One region of the Pantoea sp. X-Soil-ISGK-275 genome, then DNA from elsewhere that is predicted to be linked to it. Evidence: predicted binding sites of a transcription regulator. Region 1 holds the regulator's gene; each other region holds the start of a gene.
The links. The regulator CRP, encoded in region 1, controls carbon source genes, mostly activating them, when cyclic AMP is high. The targets are predictions, from matches to a motif close to ATGTGANNNNNNTCACAT.

Region 1 (3,125 bases):
GTTCCCCTATCTGCTGGCGATGATTCAGGGATCGTTTATTTCCCACATCAATACCCTGGTGGTGCCGGGCGGCAAAATGGGATTGGCGATGGAGCTGATTATGCTGCCGCTGGTACAGCGACTGATTGAAGGGAAGCGGATTGAATAGGTTTGGTGCGGGCGGTGAAAAGGGAGGCATGAATGCCTCCCCTTCGACCGATTACAACTCGACAACCTCATAGCTGTGGGTAATTTCCACGCCTTTACCCAGCATGATCGCCACCGAGCAATATTTTTCCGCTGACAGGTCAACCGCGCGCGCAACCGCTTTATCGCTCAACGCTTTGCCGCTGACGATAAAATGCAGGTTGATGGTGGTAAAAATGCGTGGCGCTTCTTCACGGCGTTCTGAGGTGAGTTTCACTTCGCAATCCGCCACATTGCTGCGCCCTTTTTGCAGGATCGACACCACATCAATGGCGCTACAGCCGCCCGCGGCCATCAGCACCATCTCCATTGGACTTGGCGCTTTATCACCGGAATTACCGTCCATTAATACCTGATGGCCAGATGAGGATTCTCCGAGAAAGGTAAGACCTTCCACCCATTTCACTCGTGCCTGCATTATTCTCTCTCCTGAAGCGGCGGTTTTGCCGCCAGAGTACGCTTTCACCTGACAAACAGCAATCCAGAGTAATCCCCCTTGTGCTGAAGCGAGACAACACAAGACAGCTCGCAAAAGCTGTGCTACAAACAGTGCTGAAAATATTTTCGTCATCACAGACGAAGGCCGGAAGAATCAAAAGCGTAGCTTAAGAGTCCACCCGGAATAATTTTTCCTTTACTGGAAACGCTCGACGATTAAACCGCCTGACAGGGAAAAATGCCCCCTGTGTTTTGGGCACGATTACAACAGAGGATAATAGCGAATGGTTCTCGGCAAACCGCAAACAGACCCTACACTCGAATGGTTCCTGTCCCATTGCCATATTCACAAATATCCATCCAAAAGCACGCTCATCCATCAGGGTGAGAAAGCGGAAACGCTGTACTACATCGTAAAAGGTTCCGTAGCGGTACTGATTAAAGATGAAGAAGGCAAAGAGATGATTCTCTCCTACCTCAATCAGGGAGATTTCATCGGCGAACTCGGTCTTTTCGAAGAAGGCCAGGAACGTAGTGCCTGGGTACGTGCGAAGTCTGCCTGCGAAGTGGCTGAAATTTCATACAAAAAATTCCGTCAGCTGATTCAGGTAAACCCGGATATTTTAATGCGACTTTCGTCGCAAATGGCGCGTCGTCTGCAAGTGACATCTGAGAAAGTGGGCAACCTTGCCTTCCTCGATGTCACCGGACGTATCGCGCAAACGCTGCTAAATCTGGCCAAACAGCCAGATGCGATGACTCACCCAGACGGGATGCAAATCAAAATCACCCGTCAGGAGATTGGTCAGATCGTGGGCTGCTCACGCGAAACCGTGGGTCGTATCCTGAAAATGCTGGAAGATCAGAACCTGATCTCTGCACACGGTAAAACCATCGTCGTTTACGGCACCCGCTAATTTCTTCTCACCCACGGCGTGATGGCAACATCGCGCCGTTTCTATTTGCGATGAGCTGATGTGGCGTCGAATCATCTATCATCCCGAAGTTAACTATGCGCTGCGGCAAACGCTGGTGCTGTGCCTGCCTGTGGCTCTCGGCTGGCTGTTTGGCGATCTGCAAAAAGGGCTGCTGTTCTCGTTAGTGCCGGCCTGCTGCAACATGGCGGGTCTGGATACGCCGCACAAACGCTTCTTCAAACGCCTGATTGTGGGGGGTTCGCTGTTTGCCACCGGCAGTTTCCTGATGCAAATCCTCACCGCTTATCAGGTTCCGCTGCCGCTGATTTTGCTGGCGTTGCCGCTGCTGATTGGCGTGACCGGCGAAATCGGCCCGCTGCATGCACGATTGCTGCCCGCGACTTTGATTGCCGCTATTTTCACGCTCAGCCTGGTTGGACGCATGCCGATGTGGGTGCCGCCGCTGCTCTACATTGGCGGCACGCTGTGGTACGGCTTATTCAACTGGTTCTGGTTCTGGCTGTGGAAAGAGCAGCCGATGCGCGAGTCGCTCAGCCTGCTGTTCCGCGAGCTGGCGGATTACTGCGATGCCAAATACACCTTACTGACGCAGCTGACCGATCCGGAAAAAGCGCTGCCACCGTTGCTGGCACGTCAGCAAAAGGCGGTCGATCTCATCACCACCTGCTACCAGCAAATGCATATGCTGTCGGCCAGTCGCGATAACAGCCACAAACGCCTGACGCGCGCTTTCCAGGTGGCGCTGGATTTACAGGAACACATCTCGGTGAGTTTGCATCAGCCGGAAGAGGTGCAGAAGCTGGTTGAAGAGAGCCACGCCGAAGCGGTGATTCGCTGGAACGCCAAAATCATCTCGGCGCGACTGCGCGTGCTGGCGGATGCAATTCTCTACCATCAGCTGCCAGACCGTTTTCATATGGAGAAACAGCTCGGCGCGTTGGAGAAAATTGCGCGCCAGCATCCGGATAACCCGGTCGGCAACTTCTGCCTGTATCACTTCAGCCGCATCGCCCGCGTGTTGCGTACGCAGAAGCCGCTCTACACGCGTGACCTGATGGCCGATCGCCAGCGCCGTTTGCCGCTGTTACCCGCGCTGCGCAGTTATCTGTCATTCAAATCCACCGCGTTACGCACCGCGGCACGCTTTGCCGTGATGCTGATGTTTGGCAGCGCGCTGGCGCTGTTCTTCAACATTCCCAAACCTTACTGGATTCTGATGACCATCATGTTCGTCAGCCAGAACGGTTACAGCGCGACGCGCGTGCGCATCCAGCACCGTGCGCTGGGCACTTTTGCCGGATTGCTGATCGCCGCCGCGTCGCTCCAGCTGGCGGTGCCGGAATCGATCACGCTGCTGTTTATGCTAGGGATCACGCTGGCGAGTTATCTGATCACGCGGAAATATTACGGCTGGTCGATGATTGGCTTCACCGTCACGGCGGTGTATTCGCTGCAGCTGCTGTCGCTCAACGGCGCACAGTTTCTGCTGCCGCGCATGATGGATACCTTGATGGGCTGCCTGATTGCCTTCGCCGGGATGATTTGGCTGTGGCCACAGTGGCA
Region 2 (3,125 bases), 880 kb from region 1:
CCGGCGCTCAACCATAGACGATCCTGATCCGGGATGGAGATAGAACGCTTATCGGCCGGAACCGGGCTGTCATCAAAGGCGATACCGGTACGGAAGGTCCAGTTGTCGTCATAGAAGTACGAGGTACCTAACGCGATACGATAGGCATCGTGGAAGCCTTCATCCTTGTAAAACAGCGTCTGGCCATTGCTGCCGGTGGCTTTCAGCTCCTGAAATTGGCTCCAGCTGGTATACGTAAGGCTATAGTGAACCGCCCATTGTGGTGCGACTTTATGGTAGCCGGACAATTCCCACATCTCAGGCAGATTCAGTGTCAGAGAACCCGGAATGGTTGAGCCGCCGGTACCGTAAGGCAGGCCTAACAGCTGTGCCTGTGGCAGAGAGTTCACGTAACCCGGCAGGCTGCTTTTGTAATCGCCGTCAAAGTCGATTTTAACTTCTGAGCGATAGGTGAAACCGAAGCGGTTGTTCTTATCCACTTCATACAAAATGCCGGCGTTCCAGCCGTAACCCCATTCATCACCCTTTAAATGGGCAATTTGGGTATCGGCAGGAATGCCCAGCGCTGCGCCAGATTCACCAGCATAACGCTCAATCTTCGCCTTGGCATAAACCGCATCAAATCCGATACCAAAGCTGAAATTCTCATTCAGTCGATAAGCGGTGCTGATATTAAAGTTGCCGGTCATCAGGTCGGTTTTGCCGCCATAACCCCCTGCGGTATAGCCATTATTGAATTCGGTTGCCAGACCATAGTTTGAGGTTGCAGACGCACCAATCCACCACTGATCGTTAATCGGATGCACATAGTGAAGATTAGGGATCCACTGATTCGGTGCAATATTCTTGGCATCAAGGCTGCGACCAGAAGGGCTTTGACCGCTAATATCCACTTCAGGGTCAATGTAAACTGCGCCGATAGAGAAAGAAGGGCGATCCATCAACGCCATAGTTGCCGGGTTACGGCTGGCAGAGGCGGCGGTATCACCCATCGCACCTTCACCGGAATACGCACGACCTAAACCAATTGCTGAGAATTCATTCAGTTGAAAGCCCGCGGCGTAAACATGAGAACAGACGAGCGTTACTGCAGCTGCCACAGCTGACTTTGCAAACAGGTTTTTATGGTTCATGACCACAACCTCATCTAGATTTATTATTTAACGTTGTTACGTCGCGTAACAAAGAGCGGCGAATTGTAGGGACTGACGACAAAACCACATATCAGACCAGTGCGACGAGTATAGGTCCGACCTGTGTATTTGTTGCAATATTGTTTTTTAAATATTTCTGATTTGATCGATAAAATCAGATCTGCTTAACAAAATCTTAGCGGTTCGACTTAAACATAACGTTCAATTTTGCTGTGGATCAATTTTTAGTGTGATATTCGTCACTTAGCGGCTTGATCGTGGATGTGAAAACGCAGCAGGCGTACACTTTGCGGCAGAAAATGATCCGATTGTGTTGAATTTATCGTCAGGAGAAAACCATGACTGATGCCATTAAAAAATGTAGTGCGAACGAAACGGCGGCCTGCTGCTGTGTCGATGTGGGAACCGTGATGGATAACACCGATTGCACCGCAAGCTGGTCTGGCGTGTTTGCCGATCGTCATGCGGCGGAAGCGATGCTGGCGCATTTGACTGAGCGCGCGCGTCAGGTGGAATCCGATCCTTGCGATATTCGCGCGGAATTTGCCAATGAAGGCGACGCTGTGCGCCTGTCTATCGACTTCACCTTTGCCTGCCAGGCGGAAACCCTGATTTTCCAGCTCGGCCTACGCTAATCCCGTCGCTGCCGAAACCCCTTCGGCAGCCTTAACTCATTTTCGTGTATTCCCTCGCACTTTTTTCCTCTGCTTATTGGCTACTTAGCAACACTTAGTTAACACTGATGATCAGGTCAGACCTGTTTGGCAATGATGCCCCGGTCGAAAAATACAGGTGATTGCAATGAGTAAAGCGCAGCCGCTGCTGACGCGTCAGGGCGAACGTATCGCCATAACCCACGGATTACGCACCCCTTTTGCCCGTCAGGCGACCGATTTCCACGGCATTCCCGCGCTGGAGCTGGGGCGCATGGTGATCAGCGAACTAGTGGCGCGCAGCGAATTACCGGTCGAGGTTATCGATCAACTGGTGTTTGGCCAGGTGGTGCAGATGCCGGAAGCGCCCAACATTGCGCGTGAAATTGTTCTGAGCACCGGATTAGGTGTGCATACCGATGCCTATAGCGTTAGCCGCGCCTGCGCCACCAGTTTTCAGGCGGTGGCAAACGTGGCGGAAAGTTTAATGGCGGGCACCATTGATGCCGGCATTGCCGGTGGCGCGGATTCATCCTCGGTGCTGCCGATTGGCGTCAGTAAAACGCTGGCGCGTGCGCTGGTGGATCTCAACAAAGCGCGCAGCTTCAGCCAAAAACTCAGCATCCTGCGTCGTTTGCGTCCGCGCGATTTGTTGCCAGTGCCACCGGCGGTGGCGGAGTATTCCACCGGATTACGCATGGGCGATACCGCCGAGCAGATGGCGAAAAGTCACGGCATCACGCGTGAACAGCAGGACGCGTTAGCGCTGCGTTCGCACCAGCATGCGGCGCGCGCCTGGCAATCGGGCGTGTTAAGCCAGGAAGTGATGCCCGCATTTGTGCCGCCGTGGAAAGCGCCCATCGAGCAAGACAACAATATTCGCTTCAACGCCAGCGCCGCCGATTATGCCAAACTGCGCCCGGCATTTGATCGTCGCCACGGTTCGGTGACCGCCGCCAACAGCACGCCGCTGACCGATGGCGCCGCAGCGGTGATCCTGATGCGTGAAGGGCGCGCGCGCGAACTCGGCATTCAGCCGCTTGGCTATCTGCGCAGCTACGCCTTTACGGCGATTGATGTCTGGCAGGACATGTTGCTCGGTCCGGCGTACGCTTCGCCGTTGGCGCTGGACCGCGCCGGCATCACGCTCAACGATCTGACGCTGATTGATATGCACGAAGCCTTTGCCGCACAAACCTTAGCCAACCTGAAAATGTTCCGTGACGAACGCTTTGCGCGCGAGGTGCTGAATCGTCCGCATGCGTTAGGCGAAGTGAATGAAGAACGCTTTAACGTGCTCGGCGGATCGATTGCTTAT
Region 3 (3,125 bases), 3.4 Mb from region 1:
TACGGTTTCCTTGCCGGTAAAAGTGTTCCGCCAAGTATAGTCGATCAGCGTTTTTGCTCGTCTTGTTCCGGATCGAGTAGCACCGCACCCGAACCTTGCTCGCCCAGGCGGTCACCCGGATTGCGTAGCGGGCAATCGCGCATCGATAAACAGCCGCAGCCAATGCAGCCATCCAGATCGTTACGCAGGCGCGTCAGGGTTTCGATGCGTTTATCCAGCTCCTCGCGCCAGTGTTGCGTCAACGCGTCCCACTCCTGCGTCGACATGCGCTTATTGGCCGGCACATGTGTCAGGCTGTCGCTCACCGTCGCCAGCGGAATGCCGATGCGTTGCGCAATTTTGATTATGGCCACGCGACGCAGCACGTCACGGCTGTAGCGACGTTGATTGCCGCCGTTGCGCGAGCTGAAAATCAATCCTTTGGTCTCATAGAAGTGCAGCGCCGACACCGCCACGCCGCTGCGCTTCGCCACTTCACCCGGCGTTAAAACCGGCTTCGGGTAATTGCGTTCTTTTTTCATTTAGGGCCTTTACCTCAAGTTAACTTGAGGAATTATACTCGCACCCCAGCAAAACTTCGAATTTCTCACCAGGCAAACAACATCAGAAGGATGAGGCTATGATGCAACAGGAAATCATTCATTCGCTGTCCAACTGGATCGATCAGAATCTGGATAAAGCGCTGTCTATTGATGAAGTCGCGGCAAAATCAGGTTACTCAAAATGGCACCTGCAGCGTATGTTCCGTGCCGTCACGAAACAAACGCTGGGTGGCTATATTCGCGAACGTCGTCTGACGCTGGCCGCTGAAGCGCTGCGCCAAACTCAGCGTCCGGTGTTCGATATCGCGATGCAATACGGTTATGACTCGCAGCAGACTTTCTCGCGCGTGTTCCGCCGTCAGTTCTCACAAACGCCTACCGCTTATCGTCACACCATGCGTCGCCAGGCGATGATTCAGCGTCCACGCTTGCTCAGTTTTGACTGTGCAGACAACAACATGACCAGTTTTGCCCAGCGTACAACCGGCGAGTGCTGCCCGGTTAGCTAACCTTTACTGCGCGCCCCTTGCGGGCGCACCTCGCTTTTCCTGCCTGCTTCAGCCTCCAGTTCGATAAAAATCTTTCTACCTGACCCGGTATAAATTTTGTTCAAAATTTAAAATCGAGTGATATAATGTGAGCCAAGTCACACTTTCCTGTATTCAGTAAGACGGCCTGAAGGACTTCCCTGACCTTCCTTCTTCGCCGCCAGTGATGTCGATTGAATGTCGGGGATATCACTGATTCTAAGAGGTTTTTGCAGATGGCCACCTTAACCACCAGTTTAATTGTTATGCGCTGGGAACTCCTGAGTGCGGTAATGATGTTCTTCGCCAGCACCATGAAAATTCGACTGCGTCAGAACAGTCATCACGTGATGGCGCTGCTGTGCGGTGGTATTGGCGTGGGCATGTCTTGCTGGTTTGTCACCGGCCTGCTCGGTATCACGCTGAGCATGGAGAATCTGCATAACTTCATGGAAATCTCCAAAAACGCCTTTATTGAAGTGATGAGCCAGACGCCAACCGATTGGCCAATGCCTTAATCGCCGCCAATAAAAAACCCCGCCGAAGCGGGGTTTTTTATTTTGCTGTGTGATACTTAAATTTTCTTCAATACGGCCGGAATGGTCACTTCCGTCACCGTGATGCCCGGTATCTTCGTACCGCGACGATCCTGAATCCACATATCACCCATCATCTGATTGAGCCCGCGATCCAGACCGGTCACCAAACCCGCGCCCGGCGTAAAGGTCAACTCGCCGAAGTAGATCTGTTCTTTATCGATGTACCAATCCACGCGCACATAATCGAAATCACTCGCCAGCTTTTTACTCAACGCCAACGCGTGCTGCAACGAGGCCATTTGCGGCGTCACGTCCAGACCGGTATCACGAATTTTATGATACGCCTCGTTGAGGTTGTTGACGTAAAAGTTCATCGACAACAGCGGATTGCAGCGGTTGTAGATTACCTGCAACACATACTCAAAGCTGCCGTCGCGCTTGTTGAACATGTGGAACTTGTAGTCAATCGGCGCCGATTTACCATCGCCAATGTACTGCTCCACCAGAATGCGCGGCTTGATGTAGCGATAGTGAATCTCGCGCGCTTCGTTGGCGAAATCGGTCTTCAGCCAGCGATGGCAGTCGCTAATAATCTGCTGCTTCTTCAGGGCATCCGGCTCTTCCAGCAAAATCTCCACCATGTTAGAGGCGTGATTCGGCTTGATGACGGTATTTTTCCAGCTCGGCAGCGTGTGCAAAGAGCTGGGATCGCTGGTCTCGTACACCAGCGGGATCAGGTATTCGCTGCCCACTTTCTCGGCGATATATTCGCGCACCGAATATTTGTCCGACAGACGACCATACATCTGATAATCGCCATGGATGAATTTGCGGTACAGCACCTTCTCGTTAAACACTTTCGGCTCACGCAAATTGGGCAGTTTGCGGAACTTATGAAAATAGTAGATACGATCCTGGTATGCCCAGGGCATCTTCTTGATGAAGTACTGCACGCTTCTTCTGAGTTCATCTTTCAACTTGAGCATATCTGACCTCATTTGTAGGTTTTGTAGTTGAGTGAGGAAACCTGGATTTTTTGGATGACGCCGTTTTTGAAGGAGTAATTCATTACGGTAAGAGACAGCAATTCTGAGATGAAAACGCTCCATGCGGCACCCATGATGCCGTAGCCCTGGATCAGCCACCACGACAGCGGCAAGCTGATCACCATCAGGCAAACAATTTTCTTCAACAGATAATTAAACCCGCCTTCTTTGACCATGTAGCGATACGCTACGGTCCCCATCGCCGAAAAGCAGGTCGCTAACGACAACAACGTAATGAGACTTCCTGACTGTGTGTACTCGTGACCATATAAAGCGATGATGATTTTTTCGCCGTACATTGCGATCACCGCTAACAACAACAATGAAACACCCATGACATAACCATTAAGCCGTGCTGTCAGCTTGATGGCGGCTTCTCCACGCTCGCGGAAGATTTCCGAAAAGCAGGAAGTGATGATGGCGACCGGGATAAAAATCCAGGAGGCCGAAATGGTATTGGCGGCGGCAAAC
Region 4 (3,125 bases), 300 kb from region 1:
CGGCACCTCGGCCGGGGCACAAAATCTGTCGGCGTTTGTCTGTGGCCAGCCTGGCTACGCGCGACGCGTGATCTCCCGTTACACCACCAGCAAACTGTTCTTTGATCCGCTACGATTCGTGCGCGGCGGGCATCTTATCGATCTCGACTGGCTAATCGATATCACCAAACAGGAATTCCCGCTGGCGCTCAACACCGCCGAAGGGCTGTTTGCCAAAGGCAGCGAATTCTATATGTGTGCCTGCCGCAGCGACGATTACCGCGCCGAGTACTTCAACCCGATCAGCACCAACTGGCACGACATCCTAAAAGCGTCCAGCGCGATTCCCGGCTTTTACCGCAGCGGCGTGCAAATGGATGGCGTGAGTTATCTGGATGGCGGCATCAGTGATGCAATTCCGGTACGCGAAGCTGCACGCCGCGGCGCGGATACCATTGTCGTGATCCGCACCGTGCCGTCGCAGGTGTCCTACACGCCGAAGTGGTTTAAACGCATGGAACGCTTTTTGTCCGACAGCGCATTGCAGCCGATGATCAACATCCTGCATCAGCATGAAGAGAGCTATCGCGAGATTCAGCAGTTCATCGAGCAGCCGCCGGATAATCTGCGCATCATCGAAATCTGTCCGCCAAAACCGCTGGCGAGCATGGCGCTTGGCAGCCGCTTGTCATCGCTGAATCAGGATTACCATTTAGGCCGACGCAGCGGGCGCTATTTCCTCGCCACGCTTGGTCAATGGTTGAGTGATGCTGAGCCGCTGGTGCGTTCAACCACGGTTACGCCGCCGGCAGCGGTGGCGAATGCGCCCGACAATCGCCCACTGATTACGCCCGCGCTGGCGGAAAACGATGCCGATTTTGATAAAGGTTCGCTGGCATGAAGTTTATCGACACGCATTGCCACTTCGATTTCCCGCCGTTCGTTGATGATGCGCACGCCAGCATTGCACGCGCTGCGCAGGCCGGCGTGGAACGCATCATTGTACCGAGCGTGGATGCCAGCCGTTTCGCGCTTGTGACGCAACTGGCGCAGCAGCATCCGTCGCTGTATGCCGCGCTGGGCCTGCATCCAATCAACATTGCTGAGCATCAGGAAGATGCACACCTTGATGAGTTAGAGCGCTGGTTGAAAAAGCCAGATAGCAAGCGGGTGGCGATCGGCGAGATAGGTCTCGATCTCTATATGGACGATGCGCAATTCGCCAAACAGACGCGGCTGCTCGATAAGCAGCTCAGGTTGGCGAAGCAGTACGATCTGCCGGTGATCCTGCACTCGCGCCGCACCCACGATCAGCTGGCGCTGCATTTGCGTCGTCACGATCTGCCGCGACGTGGCGTGGTACACGGCTTTGCTGGCAGCCAGCAGCAGGCGGAGCGCTTTATTCAGCTCGGCTACGCGATTGGCGTGGGCGGCACCATCACTTATGAACGCGCCAGTAAAACCCGCAACACCATCGCCAGCCTGCCGCTCAGTGCGTTATTACTGGAAACCGACGCGCCCGATATGCCGTTGCACGGTTTTCAGGGCCAGCCCAATCGTCCGGAGCGGGCGCGCAATGTGTTTGACGTGTTGTGCCAGTTACGCAGTGAATCCCCCGAAGTGATTGCCGACGCGCTGTGGCATAACAGCCAGCAACTGTTCGCCTTGCCTGCCTGATTCTCCCCCCGACAGATTCTGCATTTACGCTGCCTTACGCCTGATTAGCTACATTGATAAAGCTGAGAGTACACTTTCTCGCCCATTTTTGTGATAATAATAACAACAGCCATCGCGGCGCATTTCGGCCTGACTGGTGATTATTTGTGATTAGAATCACTAAATAACTGTATTTAAATAACAGGTTTTCTTTTTCGTGTGACATGAAGCGCAATTCGTTGTCACGGTAGTTGTTAGAATTATCACATTACCCGGTGGGTTGTGCCCGCCGATCTGAATTTTGGAGAGCATCATGACCGACCTGAAAGCAGCAGCACAGCGCGCATTGCAACTGATGGATTTAACCACCCTGAACGAAGATGACACCGACGAGAAAGTGATCGCGCTGTGCCGTCAGGCGAAATCGCCAGCCGGTAACACCGCTGCCATCTGCATCTATCCGCGTTTCATCCCAGCGGCACGTAAAGCGCTGCGCGAGCAGGGTACGCCGGAAATCCGCATCGCCACCGTCACCAACTTCCCGCACGGCAACGATGATGTTGAGATCGCGCTGGCTGAAACCCGCGCGGCCATCGCCTACGGCGCTGACGAAGTGGATGTGGTGTTCCCGTATCGTGCGCTGATTGCCGGCAACCGCGATATCGGTTTCGAGCTGGTGAAAGCCTGTAAAGAAGCCTGCGCGGCGGCGAACGTGCTGCTGAAAGTGATCATCGAAAGTGGCGAGCTGAAAGACGAAGCGCTGATTCGTGCCGCTTCGGAAATCGCTATCGATGCGGGTGCCGATTTCATCAAAACCTCCACCGGTAAAGTGCCGGTCAACGCGACGCCAGAAGTGGCGGCGATCATGATGCAAGTGCTCCGCGACAAAGGCGTGAAGCAGCAGGTTGGTTTCAAACCGGCGGGCGGCGTGCGCACTGCAGAAGACGCGGCGCTTTATCTGCAGCTGGCAGACGACATTCTGGGTGAAGGCTGGGCGGATGCGCGTCATTTCCGCTTCGGTGCCTCCAGCCTGCTGGCAAGCCTGCTGAATACGCTGGGCCACGAAACCGCGACCAGCAAAGCCGGTTATTAAGTTCATATCGATGTTCGTAGGGTCGCCATTTATGGCGACCTCTCTATTCCGGGGAGGCCATTGTGTTCCTGCCACAAGAAATTATTCGTAAAAAACGCGACGGTCAGGCGCTGAGTGAAGCGGAGATCCGCTTCTTTATCAACGGCGTGCGCGACAACAGCGTTTCGGAAGGTCAAATTGCCGCGCTGGCGATGACCATCTATTTCCATGATATGACGCTCGACGAGCGCGTGGCCTTGACCATGGCGATGCGTGACTCCGGCACGGTGCTGAACTGGAAATCGCTGAATCTTAACGGTCCGATTGTTGATAAGCACTCCACCGGTGGCGTCGGCGATGTCACGTCGCTGATGCTCGGCCCGATGGTGGCGGCGTGCGGCGGTTATGTGCCGATGAT

Region 2: a site for CRP is predicted at 1,382-1,399, ahead of AC6I8A_RS13835 (YfcZ/YiiS family protein). Genes of this name have one in related genera too.
Region 3: a site for CRP is predicted at 1,177-1,194, ahead of AC6I8A_RS01805 (YjcB family protein). Genes of this name have one in related genera too.
Region 4: a site for CRP is predicted at 1,887-1,904, ahead of deoC (deoxyribose-phosphate aldolase). Genes of this name have one in related genera too.

Annotation. Positions count from the first base shown of each region.
Region 1 covers NZ_AP035976.1:3,851,274-3,854,398, forward strand. The annotation lists gene AC6I8A_RS17950 (phosphoribulokinase) at 1-148, shown strand, start outside; gene AC6I8A_RS17955 (OsmC family protein) at 200-604, opposite strand; gene crp (cAMP-activated global transcriptional regulator CRP) at 909-1,541, shown strand; gene AC6I8A_RS17965 (YccS/YhfK family putative transporter) at 1,600-3,125, shown strand, end outside.
Region 2 covers NZ_AP035976.1:2,973,730-2,976,854, reverse strand. The annotation lists gene fadL (long-chain fatty acid transporter FadL) at 1-1,133, opposite strand, end outside; gene AC6I8A_RS13835 (YfcZ/YiiS family protein) at 1,493-1,789, shown strand; gene fadI (acetyl-CoA C-acyltransferase FadI) at 1,956-3,125, shown strand, end outside.
Region 3 covers NZ_AP035976.1:402,555-405,679, reverse strand. The annotation lists gene AC6I8A_RS01820 (glutathione S-transferase family protein) at 1-1, opposite strand, end outside; gene soxR (redox-sensitive transcriptional activator SoxR) at 45-521, opposite strand; gene soxS (superoxide response transcriptional regulator SoxS) at 620-1,051, shown strand; gene AC6I8A_RS01805 (YjcB family protein) at 1,306-1,587, shown strand; gene AC6I8A_RS01800 (ATP-grasp fold amidoligase family protein) at 1,644-2,594, opposite strand; gene AC6I8A_RS01795 (oligosaccharide flippase family protein) at 2,603-3,125, opposite strand, start outside.
Region 4 covers NZ_AP035976.1:3,547,210-3,550,334, reverse strand. The annotation lists gene AC6I8A_RS16460 (patatin-like phospholipase family protein) at 1-880, shown strand, start outside; gene AC6I8A_RS16455 (TatD family hydrolase) at 877-1,656, shown strand; gene deoC (deoxyribose-phosphate aldolase) at 1,949-2,728, shown strand; gene deoA (thymidine phosphorylase) at 2,791-3,125, shown strand, end outside.